2 linked regions of the Flavivirga spongiicola genome follow. The main gene of each other region encodes a partner of the protein of the gene in region 2 in a complex. Links are inferred from orthologs where the notes say so. Each region holds a gene or a part of one and is shown on either strand. Other genes may lie near its edges.

The links.
Region 1: the proteins of secY (region 2) and secA are in contact, whole or in part, in a crystal structure (PDB 3DIN), measured with the Thermotoga maritima proteins. The link is inferred for Flavivirga spongiicola from one-to-one orthologs. Residues at the interface, in WP_004081795.1 of Thermotoga maritima: Glu108, Gly109, Glu110, Glu111, Ala236, Glu237, Arg238, Arg239, Ile240, Thr241, Ile242, Gln243, Tyr244, Ala245, Arg246, Arg247, Val248, Thr249, Gly250, Arg251, Arg252, Val253, Tyr254, Gly256, Ala257, Ser258, Thr259, Tyr260, Leu261, Pro262; in WP_004082002.1 of Thermotoga maritima: Glu261, Ala262, Arg263, Lys300, Ala301, Arg302, Thr303, Ile304, Ile305, Leu323, Tyr324, Asp325, Pro326, Val329, Ser330, Tyr333, Ile336, Lys340, Phe345, Val349, Glu363, Phe364, Tyr374, Ser375, Gly376, Gly377, Glu393, Ile395, Thr482, Ser483.

The regions. Positions count from the first base shown.
Region 1 is NZ_JAUOEO010000002.1:548,463-554,673, forward strand. Bases 892-4,832 are described here. They hold secA (preprotein translocase subunit SecA), read right to left. Parts: upstream 4,449-4,832; coding sequence 1,092-4,448; downstream 892-1,091. Other genes in these bases: rimO (30S ribosomal protein S12 methylthiotransferase RimO), read left to right, coding at 892-964; Q4Q47_RS22285 (DUF2795 domain-containing protein), read right to left, coding at 4,623-4,832. Also shown: more of rimO, read left to right, coding at 1-891; more of Q4Q47_RS22285, read right to left, coding at 4,833-4,844; Q4Q47_RS22290 (cob(I)yrinic acid a,c-diamide adenosyltransferase), read right to left, coding at 5,003-5,578; Q4Q47_RS22295 (hypothetical protein), read right to left, coding at 5,698-6,211. UniProt on the Escherichia coli protein: Required for protein export, interacts with the SecYEG preprotein conducting channel.
Region 2 is NZ_JAUOEO010000001.1:990,709-995,791, forward strand. What follows is about bases 510-3,322. They hold secY (preprotein translocase subunit SecY), read right to left. Parts: upstream 2,686-3,322; coding sequence 1,333-2,685; downstream 510-1,332. Other genes in these bases: rpsM (30S ribosomal protein S13), read right to left, coding at 609-983; ykgO (type B 50S ribosomal protein L36), read right to left, coding at 986-1,102; infA (translation initiation factor IF-1), read right to left, coding at 1,107-1,322; rplO (50S ribosomal protein L15), read right to left, coding at 2,701-3,153; rpmD (50S ribosomal protein L30), read right to left, coding at 3,167-3,322. In the rest of the region: rpsK (30S ribosomal protein S11), read right to left, coding at 126-509; more of rpmD, read right to left, coding at 3,323-3,349; rpsE (30S ribosomal protein S5), read right to left, coding at 3,361-3,885; rplR (50S ribosomal protein L18), read right to left, coding at 3,892-4,248; rplF (50S ribosomal protein L6), read right to left, coding at 4,259-4,801; rpsH (30S ribosomal protein S8), read right to left, coding at 4,820-5,083. UniProt on the Escherichia coli protein: The central subunit of the protein translocation channel SecYEG. Consists of two halves formed by TMs 1-5 and 6-10.

The DNA.
Region 1 (6,211 bases), on a different replicon or contig from region 2:
TTTACTTAAGGCTTTAGGAGCCGATTATAAGCACGAACTCATAGGAGAGCGTTTAACAACGACACCTAAGAATTACGCTTATTTAAAGATTGCTGAAGGCTGCGACAGGCCCTGTAGTTTTTGTGCCATTCCTATCATGCGAGGAAAGCATAAAAGTACGCCCATTGAAGACATTGTTGTAGAAGCTGAAAAACTAGCAGCAAAAGGTGTTAAAGAACTTATTTTAATAGCTCAAGATTTAACCTATTATGGTTTAGATTTATATAAAAAAAGAAATTTAGCAGAGTTATTAGAAGCTTTAGTAAAAGTTGAAGGTGTAGAATGGATCCGCTTGCATTATGCATTTCCAACAGGCTTTCCAATGGATGTTTTAGAGGTTATGAATCGGGAATCTAAAATTTGTAATTATTTAGATATTCCGTTGCAGCATATTTCAGATGCTATTTTAAAAAGTATGCGCCGAGGTACCACTAAAGAAAAAACCACCAAGTTACTTAAAGAATTTAGGGCTACAGTTCCTGATATGACTATTAGAACAACGCTTATCGTTGGATATCCTGGTGAGACAGAAGAAGACTTTCAAACATTAAAACAATGGGTTACAGATATGCGTTTTGAGCGCTTGGGTTGCTTTACATATTCCCATGAAGAAAATACGCATGCTTATAATTTAGAAGATGATGTTCCTGAAGATGTAAAAATTGAACGCGCTAACCAGATTATGGAAGTGCAATCGCAGATTTCATGGGAACTCAATCAAGAGAAAATAGATAAAACTTTTAAAGTAGTTATTGATAGAAAAGAGGGCAACTATTTTATTGGACGTACGGAATATGATTCACCAGATGTTGATAACGAAGTATTGATTGACGCTACTAAAACCTATTTAAAAACAGGAGAATTTACTACTGTAAAAATTACTGAAGCTGAAGATTTTGATTTGTATGGGGAGGTTGTAAATTAGTTGTTAGTTGTTAGTTGTTAGTTGTTAGTTGTTAGTTGTTGGTTACGGTTTGGTCAATAAAAAAATCCCAACAGTAATCTGTTAGGATTTTAATATTATTAGATTCCTGTTTTTACAGAAATTTGATTTAATCTTCAACCAAAACCCAATCACCTTTGGCAATTAATGGCTCTGCTTGTTTGTACTTAAGCGTTTTGTTTTCGCCATTCATAACATGTTTAATAGTAACACGATCATTGCGTCCAATTTTTGGCCTGTCTCGAACAATCGTTTCTACAACTTCTTGCTGGCGTTGTGTGTTACCAGCTGCTCTGTTTTGTGCAGAACGTTCATCCAGGTTAGGTATTTCGTCCTTTTGTGTTTTTAAATTCTCTTTTCTACGCGTTTGTCTTGCTTCTTGAATGGTATTTTGCGTTTCTTGAGGTAACTCGCCTTTAAATAAGAATGAAATAACATCTTTATTTACTTGATCTATCATCTCCTTAAACAATTCAAACGACTCAAATTTATAGATAAGTAATGGGTCTTTTTGTTCGTGTACTGCCAATTGTACGGATTGTTTTAACTCATCCATTTTACGTAAATGTGTTTTCCAAGCATCATCTATAATGGCAAGTGTGATATTCTTTTCAAAATCGGTAATTAATTGTTTACCGTTAGTTTGGTAAGCTTTTTCAAGATCGGTAACAACATTTAAACTTTTAATACCATCAGTAAATGGTACGACGATACGTTTGAATTTATCACGTTGTGTTTCATATACATTTTTAATGACCGGAAATGCAATTTCTGCATTGCGGTTCATTTTTTCTCTGTAATGCTCGAAAGCAGCTTTGTATATTTTAGATGTGATTTCTTGCGCGGAAAGTTTACCAAATTCTTCTTCAGTAATTGGAGAATTCATTGAGAAATAACGAATTAATTCAAATTCGAAATTTTTATAATCGTTAGCACCCTTGTTCGTTTCTGCAATACCTTCTGAGGTATCAAAAATCATATTTGCTAAATCTACACGAAGACGTTCTCCAAATAAAGCATGGTGACGACGTTTATAAACGACCTCACGTTGTGCATTCATAACATCATCATATTCTAATAAACGCTTACGAACCCCAAAATTGTTTTCCTCCACTTTTTTCTGAGCACGTTCAATGGATTTAGAAATCATAGAATGCTGAATGACTTCACCTTCTTTGAGTCCCATTTTATCCATCATTTTCGCAATACGTTCGCTACCAAATAAACGCATTAAGTTATCTTCTAGGGATACGTAGAACTGTGAACTTCCTGGGTCTCCCTGACGACCGGCACGACCACGTAACTGTCTGTCTACACGACGTGAATCGTGACGTTCTGTACCAACAATGGCTAAACCACCAGCAGCTTTAACCTCATCAGATAATTTGATATCGGTACCACGACCTGCCATGTTTGTGGCGATAGTTACTTGCCCTGATTTACCCGCTTGATCAACAATATCTGCCTCTTTTTTATGTTGTTTTGCATTTAATACATTATGAGATATTTTACGAATACTTAGCATTTTACCAAGTAACTCACTAATTTCTACAGAAGTCGTACCAATTAGAACCGGACGACCAGCTTGAGATAGTTTGGTAACATCATCAATAACCGCATTATATTTTTCACGTTTTGTTTTATAAACTAAATCTTCTCTATCATCTCTGGCAATTGGTCTGTTGGTAGGGATTTCAACAACATCTAATTTATAGATTTCCCAGAATTCACCAGCCTCTGTAACTGCAGTACCGGTCATACCAGATAATTTTCGGTACATTCTAAAGTAATTTTGAAGTGTTACAGTAGCAAAGGTTTGGGTAGCATCTTCAATTTTCACATTTTCCTTGGCTTCAATTGCTTGGTGTAATCCGTCACTATAACGACGCCCGTCCATAATACGACCTGTTTGCTCATCCACAATCATTACTTTATTTTCCATGACCACATATTGCGTGTCTTTTTCGAATAAAGCGTATGCTTTTAAAAGTTGATTAAGTGTATGGATACGTTCTGATTTTACGCCAAAATCTTTAAATAAGTCTTCTTTTAAATTAGCTTCTTCTTCTGCAGAAAGATTTTGTTTTTCAATTTTAGCGACTTCAAGCCCTATTTCCGGTAAGATAAAAAAGTCTGGATTATCTTTTCCTGAGAGATATTCGATCCCTTTGTCGGTCAATTCAATTTGATTGTTTTTTTCTTCAATAACATAGTACAATTCAGCATCAACCTTTGGCATTTCACGGTTGTTGTCTTGCATGTAGAAATTCTCCGTTTTTTGAAGTAATAGTTTTACCCCTTCTTCACTCAAAAACTTAATAAGTGCTTTGTTTTTAGGAATACCACGATAGGCACGAAGTAACTGGAAACCGCCTTCTTTTGTATCACCTGCTTTAATTAATTTCTTAGCTTCTGCTAAAACGCCAGTTAAATATTTACGCTGTACACTTACAATGTCATCTACTTTAGGTTTTAACTCTGTAAATTCATGACGTTCTCCTTGAGGAATTGGTCCGGAAATAATCAATGGTGTACGAGCATCATCTACTAAAACTGAATCCACCTCATCTACAATCGCATAATTATGTGGGCGTTGTACTAAGTCGTCAGGCGAATGTGCCATATTATCACGTAGATAATCGAACCCAAATTCGTTATTGGTTCCATAAGTAATATCGGCATTATAGGCTTTTTTTCTGGCATCGGAATTTGGTTGATGGTAATCAATACAATCAACACTTAAGCCATGGAATTCAAAAATTGGAGCCATCCATGCGCTATCACGTTTTGCTAAGTAATCATTTACAGTAACTAAATGAACGCCTTTTCCGGAAAGCGCATTTAAATATACCGGAAGGGTAGCTACTAAGGTTTTACCTTCACCAGTTTGCATTTCAGCAATTTTACCTTGATGCATAGCTATACCTCCAATAAGTTGTACATCGTAATGAATCATGTCCCAAGTGACAGCTTTCCCAGCGGCATCCCAAGAATTGGCCCAAACTGCTTTATCATCTTCTAAAACAACATACTCTTTTGTTCCAGATAGTTCTCTATCAAAAGTGCTTGCAGTAACGTAAATACTTGTATTATTTACAAAACGTTTTGCAGTTTCTTTAATGACAGCAAAAGCTTCAGGTAAGATATCGTTTAAGACCGCTTCAGTAGCATTGTAAGCATCATCTTTTAATTTATCAATATCTTGATAAATATCTTCTCTTCTGTCTATGTCTTCAGTGTTTTCTGCTTCTTCTAAAAGATTCGACATTTGCTCTTTGATGCCTTTAGTAGCTTCAGCAATTTTGCTTTTGAACTCATCTGTTTTGCCACGTAATTCGTCATGGGACAAGGCTTCTAAAGCAGCTTCAAAGGTTTTGACTTGATTTAGAATAGGGTAGATGGCTTTTACGTCTTGTTTTGACTTGTCACCAACAAATACTTTAAGTACAGAATTTAAAAAACTCATGTTTTTATATTTTAATTTTTACTCAGAGGTAGTTCCAAGAGTAACTTTGTTATATTTTATTTAATTGCTTTTTACAGAGCATTCAAAGATACATTTTGTTATGATGTTTTATAAAGATTAAGACAAAAAAAAAGCCTCAAATCGAGACTTTTTAACTATTCTTTATGCTTTATATTAATATTCGTCTTCATTCCAGAGATAATCTTCATCAGTTGGGTAATCAGACCAGATTTCTTCAATGGAATCGTATGAATCACCTTCATCTTCGATTGATTGTAAATTTTCAACAACTTCTAACGGTGCCCCCGTTCTAATAGCATAATCTATTAATTCGTCTTTTGTTGCTGGCCAAGGCGCATCACTTAAATAAGATGCTAATTCTAATGTCCAATACATTTTCTATTGTGTTTAATTTTTTGCAAAAATAATTTTTTAGTTTAAACAGACAAGAAAAAAATGAATTATTTAATCATTAATTTTAAGAACGTATCTCTATTTGTAATCTAAACAGGTGAAATTATTACTGTTTTATTAATGTTTTTAAGCCGTTTTTATTAAGATTCTTTTTCGGGAATCCATTTAATCTCATTTGCTTGTAAATCGTAAGACAACTTTCGTGCCAATACAAAAAGATAGTCAGAAAGTCGGTTTAAGTACATTAATGCATTAGGTTCGATTCCCTCAACATCATTAAGAGCCGTAGTTAAACGTTCTGCTCTACGGCATACACAACGTGCTATGTGACAGAATGACACCGTTTGGTGGCCTCCAGGAAGTACAAAATGCGTCATAGGTGGAAGCTCAGTATTCATTGTATCTATTTCTTTTTCTAAACGTTCGATGTCTTCAGAAGAAATTTTAGGAATATTTAAACGTTCTTTTCCGCTTTTTAAAATAGCTTTTTCAGGGTCGGTTGCTAAAATAGCCCCAACAGTAAAAAGCCTATCTTGAATATGAATTAATAAATCTTTGTATTTTTGATTAATTTCTTGATCACGAATTAAACCTAAGTGCGAATTTAGTTCATCAATCGTTCCGTAACTTTCAATACGAATATGATGTTTTGGTACACGAGTACCTCCAAATAATGCCGTGGTACCTTTGTCACCTGTTTTTGTATAGATTTTCATCTGTTAATTGTTAATATTTTAGAGGTCAGATATAATCCGCTATTTATATTTTAAAGAAACAAATCTAATTCATCTCTTTTCATTCATACGAAGTTACACCGTAGATTTTAGTTTATGAATTATTTTTCAGATACAATTCTAACTAATTCTGGGTTAAGGTAAATATATTTTGCAACGTCGGTGTCATCAAATTCAATTTCATCTTTTTTATTTTTTTTAGCTCTTCTAGTTTGTACAGATAAATAATTTTCGCCTTTTTCTGATTTATAAAGCGTAAATATACTATGGTTTTGTTCTAGGTTTTCAGCTCTTATGATTTGGCTAAAAGTTTCAGGATTAGATTGTTCTAAATTTGCAAGAAAATCTGATCTGTTTTCGATATAACTAAAAATTGGAAGTACTTTTTCTTTGAACCATTTGTTATCTAATTCACAAAACGGTTCTTTTGCCGCAGAAATAGGAATAATAGTAGAGATGCCCACTATTATTAGCAGTTCTATAATCCAAATAATACTAAGAAATATACCACTTACTGTTGTTGAACGTAATCCCCAAGTACCATATTCATTAATCTCTGTTATTAAACTAAATAATATTTCTGGTTGTGATGCTAGTGCAAATACATCTAAGATT
Region 2 (5,083 bases):
TGCAAATTTATGCAAAAAATTAATACCATCTGGTAATCAGATGATATTAATTTTATTGACGATTCTTGATTCACAATTTATGATTTAAAACAATCTAAAAATCGTAAATCTAAGATCGTAATTTGTTAAACTCTTCTACGTTTTGGAGGACGGCATCCATTATGTGGTAATGGAGTAACATCGATAATTTCTGTTACTTCAATTCCTGCATTATGAATAGAACGAATAGCAGATTCTCTACCATTTCCGGGTCCTTTAACATAAACCTTTACTTTCTTTAAACCAGCTTCTTGAGCTACAGCAGCAGCATCTTCGGCAGCCAATTGAGCAGCATAAGGTGTATTTTTCTTAGAACCTCTAAATCCCATTTTACCAGCAGAAGACCATGAAATAACATCTCCTTTTTTGTTGGTAAGCGAAATAATAATGTTATTGAAAGAAGCTGTAACGTGAGCTTCTCCAACAGAGTCAACAATAACTTTACGTTTTTTAGTGCTTGTTTTTGCCATATTTTTTTAGTTTCTAGTTGTTAGTTGTTAGTATTAGAATCCTAAACTTTTACATTTCAAACAGATTCCATCCAACGACTAAATACTAATGACTTTTAATTATTTAGTTGCTTTTTTCTTATTAGCAACTGTTTTTCTTCTACCTTTTCTAGTTCTGGAGTTGTTTTTAGTACGTTGTCCTCTTAATGGAAGACCAGATCTGTGACGAATACCTCTGTAACATCCAATATCCATTAATCGCTTAATGTTTAATTGTGTTTCAGAACGTAATTCACCTTCGATTGTAAAAGATCCAACAGCTTCACGAATACCACTAATTTGGTCATCGCTCCAATCTTGAACTTTAGTACTTTCGTCAACCTTAGCCGTTGCTAAAATTTCTTTTGCTCTACTTCTACCTATTCCATAGATATAAGTTAAAGAGATTACTCCTCTTTTGTTTTTTGGTATGTCTACACCTGCAATTCTTGCCATAATTACCCTTGTCTTTGTTTAAATCTAGGATTCTTTTTGTTTATAACGTAAAGTCTGCCTTTTCTTCGTACGATTTTACAATCCGCACTTCTCTTTTTAAGTGATGCTCTTACTTTCATCGTATTAGTATCTATAAGTTATTCGAGCCTTTGTTAAATCGTAAGGACTCATTTCTAATTTCACTTTGTCTCCTGGTAATAATTTAATATAATGCATACGCATTTTACCAGAAATGTGTGCAGTCACAATGTGACCATTTTCTAATTCAACACGAAACATAGCATTTGATAATGCTTCTATAATGGTTCCGTCTTGTTCTATTGCTGCCTGTTTTGCCATAGTATATATATTAAGCGCTAGCTTTTCTATTTTTACCGGTTTTCATCAAGCCATCATAATGTCTATTTAACAAGTATGAATTTACTTGTTGCATAGTGTCAATTGCAACTCCAACCATAATTAATAATGAGGTTCCTCCAAAAAACAATGCCCATCCTTGTTGCACATCCATAAGCTTAACAATAAATGCTGGGAACACAGCTATAAGTGCTAAAAATATAGATCCTGGTAAGGTTATTTGAGACATTATTTTATCAAGATATTCTGAAGTTTCAGAACCTGGACGAATACCAGGAATAAAACCACCACTACGTTTTAAATCGTCTGCCATTTTATTCGTTGGTACGGTAATCGCTGTATAAAAATACGTAAATACGATTATTAATAAAGCGAATACGACGTTATACCAAAAACCAAACATACTTGCTGGACCAAGGTTAGTAACTAACCATGCACCTACAGATGAATCTTTTAATAAATCCGTACCTCCTATCATACCAGGCACAAACATAATAGCTTGAGCAAATATTATAGGCATTACACCAGAAGCGTTTAGTTTTAATGGAATATATTGTCTTGAACCAGCCATAGCACTTTTCTCATAACCACCAGAAGCAGTTCTTCTTGCATATTGCACTGCTATTTTCCTAACCGCCATAACAAGCATGATCGTAACCAAAATAATAACAAACCATATAACCAATTCAAAAAGAATAAGCATCACATTGTTACCTTCTAATCTAGTTGCAGCATTTTGAATAAAAGACTGAGGCAATGTTGCAATAATACCAACCATGATCAATAATGAAATTCCATTTCCTATTCCCTTATCCGTAATTTTTTCACCTAACCACATGGCAAAAATACAGCCTGTAACCAAAATACTTACAGATGAGAAATAAAATAAAGGACCGGTACCTAATAAAAAGGCACTTGGTGGAACACCTAAACTTGGTAAACTTGCTAAATAACCTGGTGCTTGTAATAAACAAATAGCAATGGTTAGCCAACGTGTAATTTGATTGACTTTCTTTTGACCACTAGCGCCTTCTTTTTGCAATTTCTGCAAATAAGGAATAGCTATACCCATTAACTGTACTACAATAGAAGCAGAAATGTAAGGCATAATACCTAAGGCAAATACAGATGCTCTAGAAAACGCTCCTCCAGTAAACTGGCTAAGTAGTCCTAATAAACCTGTACTAGTCTTGTCTCCTAAGGCTGCTAATTGCGCGGCATCAACACCTGGCAACGTAACCTGAGTACCAAAACGGTATACTAATAACAGACCTAGTGTCACTATGATTCTGTTTCTTAGCTCCTCAATTTTCCAAACATTTTTTAACGATTCTATAAACTTCATACTTATAATATGGTCTTATAATGTTATTGCTTCTCCGCCAGCTGCTTCGATAGCTGCTTTTGCTGAAGCTGTAAATTTATGTGCAGATACTTTTAATTTTGCTTTTAATTCTCCTCTACCCAAAATCTTAACCAGATCATTCTTTCCAGCTAAACGATTTGAGAATAAAGTTTCAAAATCTACTGTATCTTTTATTTTCTTATCATCAACCAATTGTTGTAACGTATCTAAATTGATACCTTGATATTCAACACGGTTAATGTTAGTAAAGCCAAATTTAGGCACACGTCTTTGAAGCGGCATTTGCCCTCCTTCAAATCCTAGTTTTTTAGAATAACCTGAACGAGATTTAGCTCCTTTGTGACCACGTGTAGCAGTACCACCTTTTCCAGAACCTTGTCCTCTACCTATTCTTTTACCTTGATTTTTTACTGAACCTTCTGCAGGTTTTAAATTACTTAAATCCATTTTCAGTTTTATATTATTTTGTTTCTTCAACAGAAACCAAATGTGAAACTTTAGCAACCATACCCAAAATATTAGGTGTAGCTTCGTGCTCTTTTACCTGACCAATCTTTTTAAGACCAAGAGCTTCTAAAGTTCTTTTTTGTCTTTGCGTACGATTGATTGCGCTTTTAACTTTTTTTACTTTAATTTTTGCCATCTCTGATGTTATTAAGCGTTAAAAACTTGTTCAAGTGAAATACCTCTATCTCTAGCAATTGCATTGGCGTCTCTTAATTGTAATAAAGCATCAAAAGTCGCTTTTACTACATTATGAGGGTTAGAAGATCCCTGAGATTTTGATAATACATCGTGTATACCAACAGCCTCAAGAACTGTTCTTACAGCACCTCCGGCAATAACTCCTGTACCAGGAGCAGCAGGAATAATATTTACTCTTGCTCCACCGTATTTACCTTTTTGCTCATGTGGTAAAGTTCCTTTTATAATAGGAATTCTAACCAGGTTTTTCTTAGCATCTTCAACTGCTTTCGCTATGGCGCTGGCCACGTCTTTAGATTTACCTAAACCTTGTCCTACAACACCTGCTTCGTCACCAACCACTACAATTGCCGAAAAACCAAATGCTCTACCACCTTTAGTTACTTTTGTAACTCTTTGTACACCAACTAAACGATCTTTAAGATCTAATCCACCTGGTTTTACTAACTCTGCACTTTTATATTTTTGAAACATAATTTCTTAGAATTTAAGTCCTGCTTCTCTAGCTCCTTCAGCTAATGATTTTACTCTACCATGATATAAATAACCTCCTCTATCAAAAGCGATAGTTTCAATACCAGCTTTTAAAGCTTTTTCAGCAAGTGCCTTACCTACTAATTTAGCTACTTCTGATTTAGTTGCTTTCGCAGCACTAATATCTTTATCTCTTGAAGATGCAGCACTGATAGTATTACCAGTTACGTCATCTACAATTTGAGCGTAAATTTCTTTATTACTTCTAAAAACAGCCAATCTTGGTCTAGCTTCTGTACCAGAAACAACCTTACGGATTCTGTTTTTTATTCTTAGTCTTCTTTCGTTCTTTGTTAATGCCATAACTTAATTATTAAGCTGATTTACCTGCTTTTCTTCTTATTACTTCACCAACAAACTTAATCCCTTTTCCTTTGTAAGGCTCTGGTCTTCTAAATCCACGAATTTTCGCAGCTACTTGACCAACAAGTTGTTTATCGAATGATGTTAACTTTACTATTGGATTTTTTCCTTTTTCTGATACTGTTTCAACTTTTACTTCTGGAGCAATATTTAAAACAATATTATGAGAAAAACCTAAAGCTAAATCCAATTTTTGTCCTTGGTTAGATGCTCTATATCCTACACCAACTAATTCTAATTCTTTAGTCCATCCTTTAGACACACCTTCGATCATATTATTCATCAATGATCTGTATAAACCATGTTTTGCTTTTTGATCTTTAGAATCAGAAGAACGTGTTACTAAAACATTTCCATCTTCAACTTTAATATCTACAGAATCGAAATTTTGAGTTAACTCACCCAATTTTCCTTTCACTGTAACTATTCCGTCGTTTATATCAACCGTAACTCCTTCTGGAATTGCTACTGGGTTATTACCTATTCTTGACATTTCTTTCTTCTTTTTAGATTAGTAAACGTAACATAATACTTCACCACCTACATTATCTCTTTTGGCTTGTTTACCTGTCATTACTCCGTGAGAAGTAGAAACAATGGCAATACCAAGACCATTAAGGATTCTAGGTAGTTCGTTAGAACCAGCATACTTACGTAAACCTGGCTTACTAATTCTTTGCAACTTCTTAATTACAGGTTCTTTAGTTTCTTTATTGTACTTAAGGGCAATTTTAATTGTTCCTTGTACTGAAGAGTCATCAAACTTGTAACTCAA